DNA from 3 places in the Aeromonas bestiarum genome. Region 3 is predicted to be linked to each of the others. Evidence: riboswitches for the same ligand, from Rfam matches in the RefSeq annotation. Region 3 holds a riboswitch; each other region holds the start of a gene.

Region 1 (3,278 bases), 1.1 Mb from region 3:
GCTCGACCAGATGGTGCACCAGCCACTGTAGGGGAAGGGCTTGCACTGGTAGATCTTGCCATTCTTGGGCTGCAGCACCTTGGTGCCGTTGGTGTAGGACTTGAGTCCCTCCGGGAAGCTGAACTGGTAGTCGCCACCGGACGGATCCTTGAGCATCAGATCCAGCGTTTGCTGCAGGGAGGCACCACCCGCCTTCGGCTTGCCTTCGATCACCAGCTGATGATGACCGGCGCTGAGCCCGGTCAGCGGCATGGTGAAGCTCTGGCTGCTGTCTTTGATGTCGGCACTGGTCTGGCCCTTGGCGGCGCCGCCATGGTCATACAGGGTGTTGGTGACGGCGAGATCCCCCTGGGCGGTGACGCTGAAGTTCAGGGTGACCTTGCCGTTGTCGAGCAGGTATTCACTCTCCAGGCCGCTCACGCTGATGCTGTCGCTCACCGGAGGTTGCTGCTGCTCGAGCTGGACCTCGACCCGTTGCAGGTTGCTGCCTGCCTTCAGGTAAACGGGGTTCTGGCCGTAGACGGGGTTGAACTGGCCGTCGGTGCCCTGCTGGCCGGCGCGGATCTGGCTCTGCTCGGCGTTGATCTTGGCCGCCAGATCGTGGGCCCAGTTATTCTTCTGGCCCTGCTCCGTGGTGGTGATGGTCAGCTCGGTCTGCAGATCGGTGCGCTCGCCGTTGGCGTCGAACACCCGGGTCTTGGCCTTGTCGCCGGCCACCAGATCGGTGGAGGGGTAGATGGTCCCGCCCTGGCTCCAGTTCAGCGGTGGCTGGGTGCCACCATCGAACTTGGCATCGATCAGGTTGTAGAAGCTGTTGCTGGTATCGCCCACTTCCCACACGCCGAGGATCAGCTGATAACCGGTGCGTGCCGGCAGGGTGCAGTTATGGGTGACCTGTTTGGGCGGTTGTACCATGCCCCCGTCGATGACGCAGAAGGGGTTCAGATCGAAGGCGGCGCGGGTCAGCGGCTGGTTCGGGTTCCAATCCTGCTTGGTGAGGTAGTAACGCCAGTTGCGGGTCACGTGGTTGGCGGTGAAGTTCCAGCTGATGGCAAAGGGCCCGGCCTGCACCTGGCGCTTGGTCCAGCGATCGCTGGTCTGAACGTCGAGCTCACCGAACTGCGGGTGACCGGCCGAGGCTATCTGACCGTCGGCGGGGCCGTCTTTGGGGAAGCCGGACGGCGCCTCCAGGCTCTGGGGCTCATACTGCACAGCACCACACTGGCTGTTGCCGCCAGTCTTGCACAGGTAGTTGCGCGCCTCTGGCTGGTTGATATAGCCATGGGCGAGCACGCCGCCGCTGGCCAGCAGCGCGAGCGCCGCCGCGACGTAATTGAGTTGGATTTTTGCTGCCATACATTCCTCTGTTCGATAGATGTGGGCAGTCAAGTTGGCAGGGGAGTTCCCCGATACACACTTGCGTGTGGCAACCCCGCTATCCTGGACGACGTGTCTTTAGACCGGAGGCTTTGCGTCCTGGCCTTTCAACCAGTTTGCCAAATGACTACATAAAGGGTCATGGTGTCGCGTTTGACGACAATCCCATCATGACTAGTTTTGATTAAATAATTAAGTGTAAATGTTTACAGCTTGACCTCATCGGAGTAGTGCAAACACTTAACTTTATGTTTTTGAATGTATATTTAATCTACTCACCTTTCTGAACATCCTTGATTACGTCGATAAAATGCAAAAATACGACATTTTTTATCAATAAAAAAATCCCTGCCAGCCAGGCTGGCAGGGATGGTCGTTGCGACAGGGCGGGACGGATCAGTGGCGAGCGCGGGGGCGTTCGGCCTGATGGCTCTGCCGATGCAGCGGTGCCAGCCGCTGTTCCAGCTGCTGGTCGATGGCGCTGCCGAGCTTGAACACCGCCAGCCGCTCGTCCAGGCTGCGGGATAGGCTGGCCAGCAGCTCGCTCTCCCGGGCCAGTTGCGAGGCGGACTGGGACATCTCCAGCGCCGAGTCGTTGATGCCGCTGACGTTGCGGTTCATGTCCTCGGCCACCATGCTCTGCTGTTCGGCGGCTGTGGCTATCTGGGTCGCCATGTCGCTCACGTGCTGGATGTGGTTGACGATGAGGGAGAGATCCTGCCCCGCCTTCTCCGACTGGCTGACGCTGCTCTCCGCCAGCTTGCGGCTGGCATCCATGGCGCTGGCGGCGGTGACGGCCCGCTGTTGCAGCTGGGCTATGGTGCTCTGGATCTCCTCGGTGGACTGGCGGGTACGGCTCGCCAGCTGGCGTACCTCGTCGGCCACTACCGCAAACCCGCGTCCCTGCTCCCCGGCGCGGGCCGCCTCTATGGCGGCGTTGAGGGCCAGCAGGTTGGTCTGCTCCGAGATGGCGCTGATGACGGCGGTCACCTCGCTTATCTGCATCACCCCCTCCTTGAGCTGATTGACCTGCAGCGTGGCCTGCTCCACCTCGGTGGCCAGCGCCTGTATGCCGTGCACGCTGGCATGCACGTCCCGGTTGCCGAGCCCGGCCTCGCTGGTGGCATCCTGGGTATCGCGGGCGGTATTTTCCGCGTGGCCCGCCACATCCGAGATGGTCGCGCTCATCTCGTTCATGGCGGTGGCGAGCTGAGCCAGCTGATCCCGCTGGCTGTTGACCGCCTGATTGGTCTGCTCGGCGGAGGCGGCGATGCGCAGGGCTGCATCCGCCACGTTGCGGGCACCCTGGCTGGCCTCCAGCAGGGCGTGGCGAATGGCATCTAGCCCCTGGTTGGTGCAGGTGGCGACGACCCCCAGCTCATCCTTGCCGTGTATCGGTATGCTGACCACCAGATCCCCGGCCGCCACCTGCTGCATGGCGCGCTTGATCTCGGCCAGCGGATTGACGATGGAGCGGCTGATGGCAAACCCCAGCAGCCCCATCAGCAGGATCACCAGCAGGGTGGCGCCCCCCATCAGCTGGTACTGGGACCAGATGGTGGCCTCTATGTCCTGCAGCAGCACGCCGGAGCCCAGGATCCAGCCCCAGGGCTGGTAGCCCGCCACCAGCGACATCTTCTGGGCCGCCTCACCCGTGGGGGTAATCCATTGATATTCCAGCCGGCCATGCTGGCCTCCCTTGCCAAGATCCACCATGCGTTGCCAGTGAGCCCCGGCGGTTGCGCCGCTTTCCCCCATCTGTTGGCCGACCAGCTCAGGCTTGGTGGGGTGCACCACCACGTGGCGGGTCTCATCGATCACGAACAGATAGTTGTCGCCATCAAAGCGCATGCTGTTGAGCATGGCCTTGGCTTCGGCCTGGGCCTGGGGGGCGGGCAGTG
Region 2 (3,278 bases), 1.6 Mb from region 3:
GGATGAGACGGCCCGCATCGCCCGTCACATCGACGATGCGCTGGGGGCGACCGAGGATCTCATCACGGATCTGCTCGATATATCGCGGCTCGAGGCGGGCAAGTTCAAGGCTAAAAAGCTCGATTTCGCCCTGCACGACGTGTTCGACAACCTCAAGGCGGAGTTCGGGGTGCTGGCCCAGGCGGGGGGCATACAGTTCTCGGTGGTGGAGAGCAAGCTGGCCGTGTACAGCGACGTGCGCCTGTTGCGGCGGGTGCTGCAAAACTTCCTCACCAATGCGTTTCGCTACAACCCGGGCGGCCGTGTGCTGCTCGGTTGCCGTCGGCTGGGGGACAAGGTGCGCATCGAGGTGTGGGACAACGGCCCCGGCATCCCGGCCGACAAGCAGGAGGCCATCTTCGACGAATTCTCCCGCCTCGATCACTCCCGCACCGCCAAGGAGCAGGGGTTGGGGCTGGGGCTCGCCATCGCCCGCGGCATCGCCCTGGTGCTGGGCCACAACCTGACCCTGCGCAGCTGGCCGGGGGCGGGGTCCGTGTTTGCCATCACCCTCAACCTGGCGACCCGTCCTGTCGCAACGACGCAGGTGGCGGCCCCCGCCCTGCGGGACAGCCAGCTGGAGGGGATCCGGGTGCTCTGCATCGACAACGAGAGCGACATTCTCATCGCCATGCACTCCCTGCTGGGGCGCTGGGGTTGCGAGGTGGTCTGTGCCCAGAGTCAGGCTCAGGCGGAAGATCTCATCGCCGGCGGCTTCCTGCCGCAGCTGGTGCTGTCCGATTACCACCTGGATGACGGCAAGACAGGCTTGCAGGCGCTGCACATGCTGCGCCTCGCCCATGGCAACGACATAGGCGGCATCATCATCAGCGCGGATCGCAAGAGCGAGTTGCAGGCGCAGATCCGAGAACACGGCTACGGCTATATCAGCAAACCGGTCAAGCCGCTCAAGTTGCGAGCGCTGATGAACAGCATATTGCAGCCGGCCAAACTTGATGATGATCACGAAACAAGTAATTCATCTGATTTTTAATCTCGGCCCCTCAGGCGGCAAGATCGGCACTTTCTGACACGATAAGGTGCCTTCTCTTCTCGTTTGAGGCTCTTTTTAGATAAAAAGTGGTTTATTAATAACCTATCTGGGGTTTGCTCTCCCTCCTTTGACTCCCTTATAGTCAGGTCGCGATTATTTTTTGTCGCAAATCAAGTTGTGCAAAAGGCAAACCGGACGAAAGTCCGGGACGCAAAGCTTCCGGTCTAAGGGTCAGCAGTACCTAAGATAGCGGGGCCACCACAGGTTGTTTCGTCCATGGGCCAAGCCATGGCGCGATGTTGTCTGCGTTACCTGTCAGGTTGGCGTTGCCTTTTTCGTTATTTATTCCAAGAACGAAATAAGGATATTCAACTATGTTAAGTCCAAAACCCTCAGTACTGGCGTTGTTGGTCGGGGGTCTGTGTGCCTCCTCCGCCTTCGCTGCCGCCCCCGGCAAACCCACCATAGGCTGGGGCGAAACCAAGTTCGCCATCGTCGAAGTGGATCAAGCCGCCACCTCCTACAACAAGCTGGTCAAGGTACACGCCGATGGCGCGCCGGTCAGCGTGAGCTGGAACCTCTGGTCCGGTGATGTCGGCCAGACCGCCAAGGTGCTGCTCGATGGCAAGGAGGTGTGGTCAGGTGCCGCCTCCGCCGCCGGCACCGCCAACTTCAAGGTGACCAAGGGTGGCCGCTACCAGATGCAGGTGGCCCTGTGCAACGCCGATGGTTGCACCCTCTCCGACAAGAAAGAGATCCTGGTGGCCGATACCGACGGCAGCCACCTGGTGCCGCTCAAGGCGCCGCTGCAGGAGAACAACAAGCCTTACGCCAACAAATCCGGCAAGGTGGTGGGGGCCTACTATGTGGAGTGGGGCGTCTATGGTCGCAAGTTCACCGTGGACAAGGTCCCGGCCCAGAACCTGACCCACATCCTCTACGGCTTTACTCCCATCTGCGGCGGCAATGGCATCAATGACAGCCTGAAAGAGATCGCGGGCAGTTTCGAGGCGCTGCAACGCTCCTGCGCCGGGCGCGAGGACTTCAAGGTCTCCATCCACGATCCCTGGGCCGCCATCCAGATGGGGCAGGGCAATCTCACCGCCTATGACGAGCCCTACAAGGGCAACTTCGGCAACCTGATGGCGCTCAAGAAGGCCTATCCGGACCTGAAAATTCTCCCCTCCATCGGTGGTTGGACCCTCTCCGACCCCTTCTTCTTCTTCGGTGACAAGACCAAGCGCGACACCTTCGTCGCCTCGGTGAAGGAGTACCTGCAGACCTGGAAATTTTTCGACGGGGTGGATATCGACTGGGAGTTCCCGGGCGGTCTGGGGGCCAACCCCAACCTCGGCAGCGCCTCCGATGGCGAGACCTATGTGCTCTTGATGAAGGAGCTGCGCGACATGCTCGACGAGCTGAGCGTAGAGACGGGTCGCACCTACGAGCTCACCTCCGCCATCAGCGCCGGCGGTGACAAGATTGCCAAGGTGGACTATCGCGCCGCCCAGCAATACATGAATCACATCTTCCTGATGAGCTACGACTTCAACGGCGCCTGGACCAATACCGGGCTGGGCCACCAGACAGCGCTCTATGAGGCGAGCTGGGATCCCAACACCAAGTACACCACCGACAAGGGGGTCAAGGCGCTGCTGGGCCAGGGCGTGGATCCGGGCAAAGTCGTGGTGGGTGCGGCCATGTATGGCCGTGGCTGGACCGGCGTCAGCGGTTATCAGGGCAACAACCCCTTCACCGGCACAGCCACAGGCCCCATCGCGGGCAGCGAAGCGGAAGGGATCTGGGAGAAGGGGGTCATCGACTACCGCGGCATCGCCAAGGGCAAGATGGCCGGTGACTGGCAGTACAGCTACGACGAGGTGGCCGAGGCGCCCTATGTGTTCAAGGCATCCACCGGCGAGCTCATCACCTTCGATGACGATCGCTCGGTCAAGGCCAAGGGGCAGTACGTACTGGCCAACCAGCTCGGCGGCATGTTCGCCTGGGAAATCGACGCCGACAACGGCGACATCCTCAATGCGATACACGAGGGGCTGGGCAACGGCGAAGGCACAACACCGCCGGTCAACAAGCCGCCTGTGGCCAACGCCGGCACCGATCTCGCGGTGACCGGGCCGGCCGAGCTGGTGCTGGATGGTTCTTCTTCCCGCGATCCGGAAGGGGCCGTACTGAACCACAGCTGGGCCCAGATCTCCGGTCCCAAGGCGACCCTGAGCGATGCCAC
Region 3 (3,278 bases):
GAGGCGGCCGTCCCGCTCGTTGGGGGTCTCTTCCAGCACGCTCAGCTGTTGCCAGTTTTGCGGCTGGTATTGCCAAACCTGTTCGGCGCAGCGCCCCTGGGCATTGAGCTCGCAGCGATCCAGCTCCTGCTCGCTGTGACCCAGTATGATGCGCTCGGCCAGCGGCAGACGATCCTGACGCGGGGCGGTCGGGGTGCCCGTCAGCGGTTCCCAGCGGCCCTGTTTCAGGCCGTAGCCAAAGTCATAGCTGCTGGCCGGGATGGCCTTGCCTGCCGGCACCACCTGCTCGCAGCTGAGGTAGCGGATCTGCCAGCCCTGCTCGATCTTGAGCTGCGGCTCGCCGCACTGCTGCTCTGCCTGTGCGGTCAGATTGGCATCTCTCCAGTCGAAGCGGCGGTAGACCCGCAGTTGCTGATAGGGGGCATCGTCATCGCGGGCGCTGAGCTCGTAGGTGACTTCGGTGACGCGATCGCTCAGCTGGCGGCTGGATTCACCGTTCAGCCGGTACTGTTGCCAGTCGGCGGGGGAGTAGTTGGCCAGCGCCGAGGTGGCGAGCAGGCCCGGTGCTGCCAGCAGCAGCAACCTTGTACCCAGATTGTTCATTTTTATCCCTTTGGATGAGAGTCTGCGTGGTTATCGCGGGCAATGTACTAAGTTCCAAAGGGGTATCAACTCACCAGTCAGGCCATATAAATCATTTATTTAGATTGAATCAAAACAAAGTGAGTGCCATTGGGGGCTCAGCTGATAGCAAGGACTCATCTGCCATCTGGGGGGTATCTCAGCCTTCGGCTGACAAGTGTGATCAAGGTCTCGTTTGAGATGCGTTGGCTGGGTGTTGTTGCGACAGTACTAAGAAGGCGATGAAGTGGAAAACCGAGCCGACGCTATGGCTGTGTGGTGAGCCGGATCCTGAGAGGACTTTGCAAGAGAGGAAATGCGAGAGGGGCTGGTGCCGGCAGAGGGCGAAGGTTGGATGCTAAACAAGCGCTGTGTTCGGCGTGGGCTCCACTTGCTCAGGGGAGGCGAGCAAATCCGCCCGAGGCAATGAACAACCCCGGGCTGATGGGATGGCTAACTCGATCAGAGGTAGCTGACGGTCACTATGGCCATCTTGCTGCTGCCGGCAGACAGCTTGTACTGCATGGTGCTGCTGATGGTATTGAGGCTGCCGGTTTGCTGCAGGCTGGTCAGATCCAGGGTCTGGCGCTGGGTGCCCGAATAGCAGGTCACGCTGTTGTCAGCGAAGTCGCAGGGGGCTTCGTAGATGGTTCCGGTGAAGGTCACGCTGCCATCGTAGGCAGAGGCTGTTGCCGGCAACAGAGCGATGCCCAACAGCATAGCTGCGGCGGCAGAAGAGGCAAAACGGATGGCGCTGTTGCGAATGGAAGCGGTGGAAGTGTTCATTTTTATGTCCTTTTCGTCACATGTCGTTGTACGAAAAGGGCAACGCAATCAAAGAGAATGACACAGATACAACTGATGACATCGCTCTTCTCAGATGGCAGCTCCGCTGTCTTAGGTATTTAAACCCTTAGACCGGTGGCTTTGCGTCCCGACCTTTCGACCGGTTTGCCCTTTACTCTATGTTTAGATGATAACACCCTACTTTGAGAAATCAATCAGCATAAAAAAGCATGAGATATGGGTCACAGATAGCAGGAATAATAAATATCTACGTGGGATATATATTGTTGACCTACAGCGGGAATGGCGTTGTTGAGTGTCAACATCATCGCCATAACACAGCGCGACAGTGAAAACACCCTCATCTATTGAGCCATGTCGGGATTTAATAAGCAGGTTATTCATCCCAGGCACGGAACAGCGGCCATTTACTGCTTGTATGCCATGGGCTGTCATTATGATTACCTGATTACCTGATTACCTGATTACCTGATTACCTGATTACCTGATTACCTGATTACCTGATTACCTGATTACCTGATTACCTGATTACCTGATTACCTGATTACCTGATTACCTGATTACCTGATTACCTGATTACCTGATTACCTGATTACCTGATTGATTACTTGGCAAAGATGATGGCGGCAATTTGCTTGGTCAGTGGTGTTCGTTTTTAGTGGTTGATGTTGGTTTTTTGTTAATTTGGTTTGTGATGTGAGTGGGTTGTGAAACTCACTATTGTCAGTCGAGTGATATATATAGTGGTTAATTGTCTCTCATTGTTTTGAAATGTCATGAGCGATTGTAAGTTTATGATTTAAAAGTGTTTATAAAGGAATTTATAAAAATCAAAATGTATTTGATGTGCATCAAACGTGTCGTTAATTTATCCACCAAGCAAAAGTTGAATTCGGTTTTTTGTGCAGATGACATGGATGTATGTAGTCGTGCAAATGGGAGGTGGCGGGAACTGCCTCTAATACTGCAAACACCTTTGCTTGTTTGATATGCACAGATAATTGCACCAGTAGCCATATCTCATTAATGAGGTGTCGGTCTGCTGACAGTTGCTGAGCAATAATATCGCGGCATCATCGAAAATCATGACTCCAGCTTGATCCAGATGATGCCGCATAACAACACACGTTAATGTAGGTATATACGAATGAACGCTAATAAAATCTTGGTTGCTATGGGTGTTGGTTCCATTCTGCTGTGCGGCTCCGCCGTTGCTGCCGGTGGCGCTGGTTCAGGCAAAGTCACCTTCAACGGTGAAATCATCAACGCTCCTTGCTCCGTTGCTCCCGAGTCTGTTGATCAGGTTGTAGAGATGGGCCAGGTCAGCACCAAAGAGCTGGTCAATGGTGGTGAGTCCAACTCCAAGCCGTTCAGCATCAAGCTGCTGAACTGCGAAATCTCCGACAAGGAAGATGCCGTCAAGGTGACCTTCAGCGGTGCCTCCGAGCATGATGGCCTGCTGGTGATCGGTGGTGGTCAAGCTGCCGGTGCTGGTATCAAGATGAGTGCGCCGGGTGGTTCTGCCATCGTGCTGGGTACCCCGACTGCAGCCTTCAACCTGGTAAACGGTGACAACGAGCTGCCCTTCAGCGCCGTGCTGAAAGGTTATTCCGATCAGACCGCCAACCCGCTGCAGGCCGGTGCTTTCACTGCAGTGACCAACTTTACTCTCTCCTACGAGTAATTGGCTGCCTTAACGTGTGACAAGGGTTGTGGTGGTGCGAACCACCACAACCTCACACATTCTGTTTCCTCGTATCGAACCTTGATCATGAAAACTTCAATGATGGTGCCGGTAGTGCTGCAGATGGTGATGATGGCGGGGCCTGTTCTTGCCAATGAGATCACGG

What was found. Region 3 has a riboswitch for cyclic di-GMP ahead of IU367_RS02245 (fimbrial protein). Riboswitches for the same ligand answer to the same signal wherever they lie in the genome.
Region 1: another riboswitch for cyclic di-GMP. It lies ahead of gbpA (N-acetylglucosamine-binding protein GbpA); the one in region 3 lies ahead of IU367_RS02245 (fimbrial protein).
Region 2: another riboswitch for cyclic di-GMP. It lies ahead of IU367_RS16895 (glycosyl hydrolase family 18 protein); the one in region 3 lies ahead of IU367_RS02245 (fimbrial protein).

What each region holds. Positions count from the first base shown of each region.
Region 1 covers NZ_CP064746.1:4,083,311-4,086,588, reverse strand. The annotation lists gene gbpA (N-acetylglucosamine-binding protein GbpA) at 1-1,356, opposite strand, end outside; cyclic di-GMP riboswitch class I at 1,423-1,508, opposite strand; gene IU367_RS18790 (methyl-accepting chemotaxis protein) at 1,774-3,278, opposite strand, start outside.
Region 2 covers NZ_CP064746.1:3,656,982-3,660,259, reverse strand. The annotation lists gene IU367_RS16900 (hybrid sensor histidine kinase/response regulator) at 1-1,033, shown strand, start outside; cyclic di-GMP riboswitch class I at 1,209-1,296, shown strand; gene IU367_RS16895 (glycosyl hydrolase family 18 protein) at 1,408-3,278, shown strand, end outside.
Region 3 covers NZ_CP064746.1:465,993-469,270, forward strand. The annotation lists gene IU367_RS02240 (collagenase) at 1-603, opposite strand, end outside; gene IU367_RS02245 (fimbrial protein) at 1,084-1,407, opposite strand; cyclic di-GMP riboswitch class I at 1,501-1,587, opposite strand; gene IU367_RS02250 (fimbrial protein) at 2,576-3,112, shown strand; gene IU367_RS02255 (hypothetical protein) at 3,212-3,278, shown strand, end outside.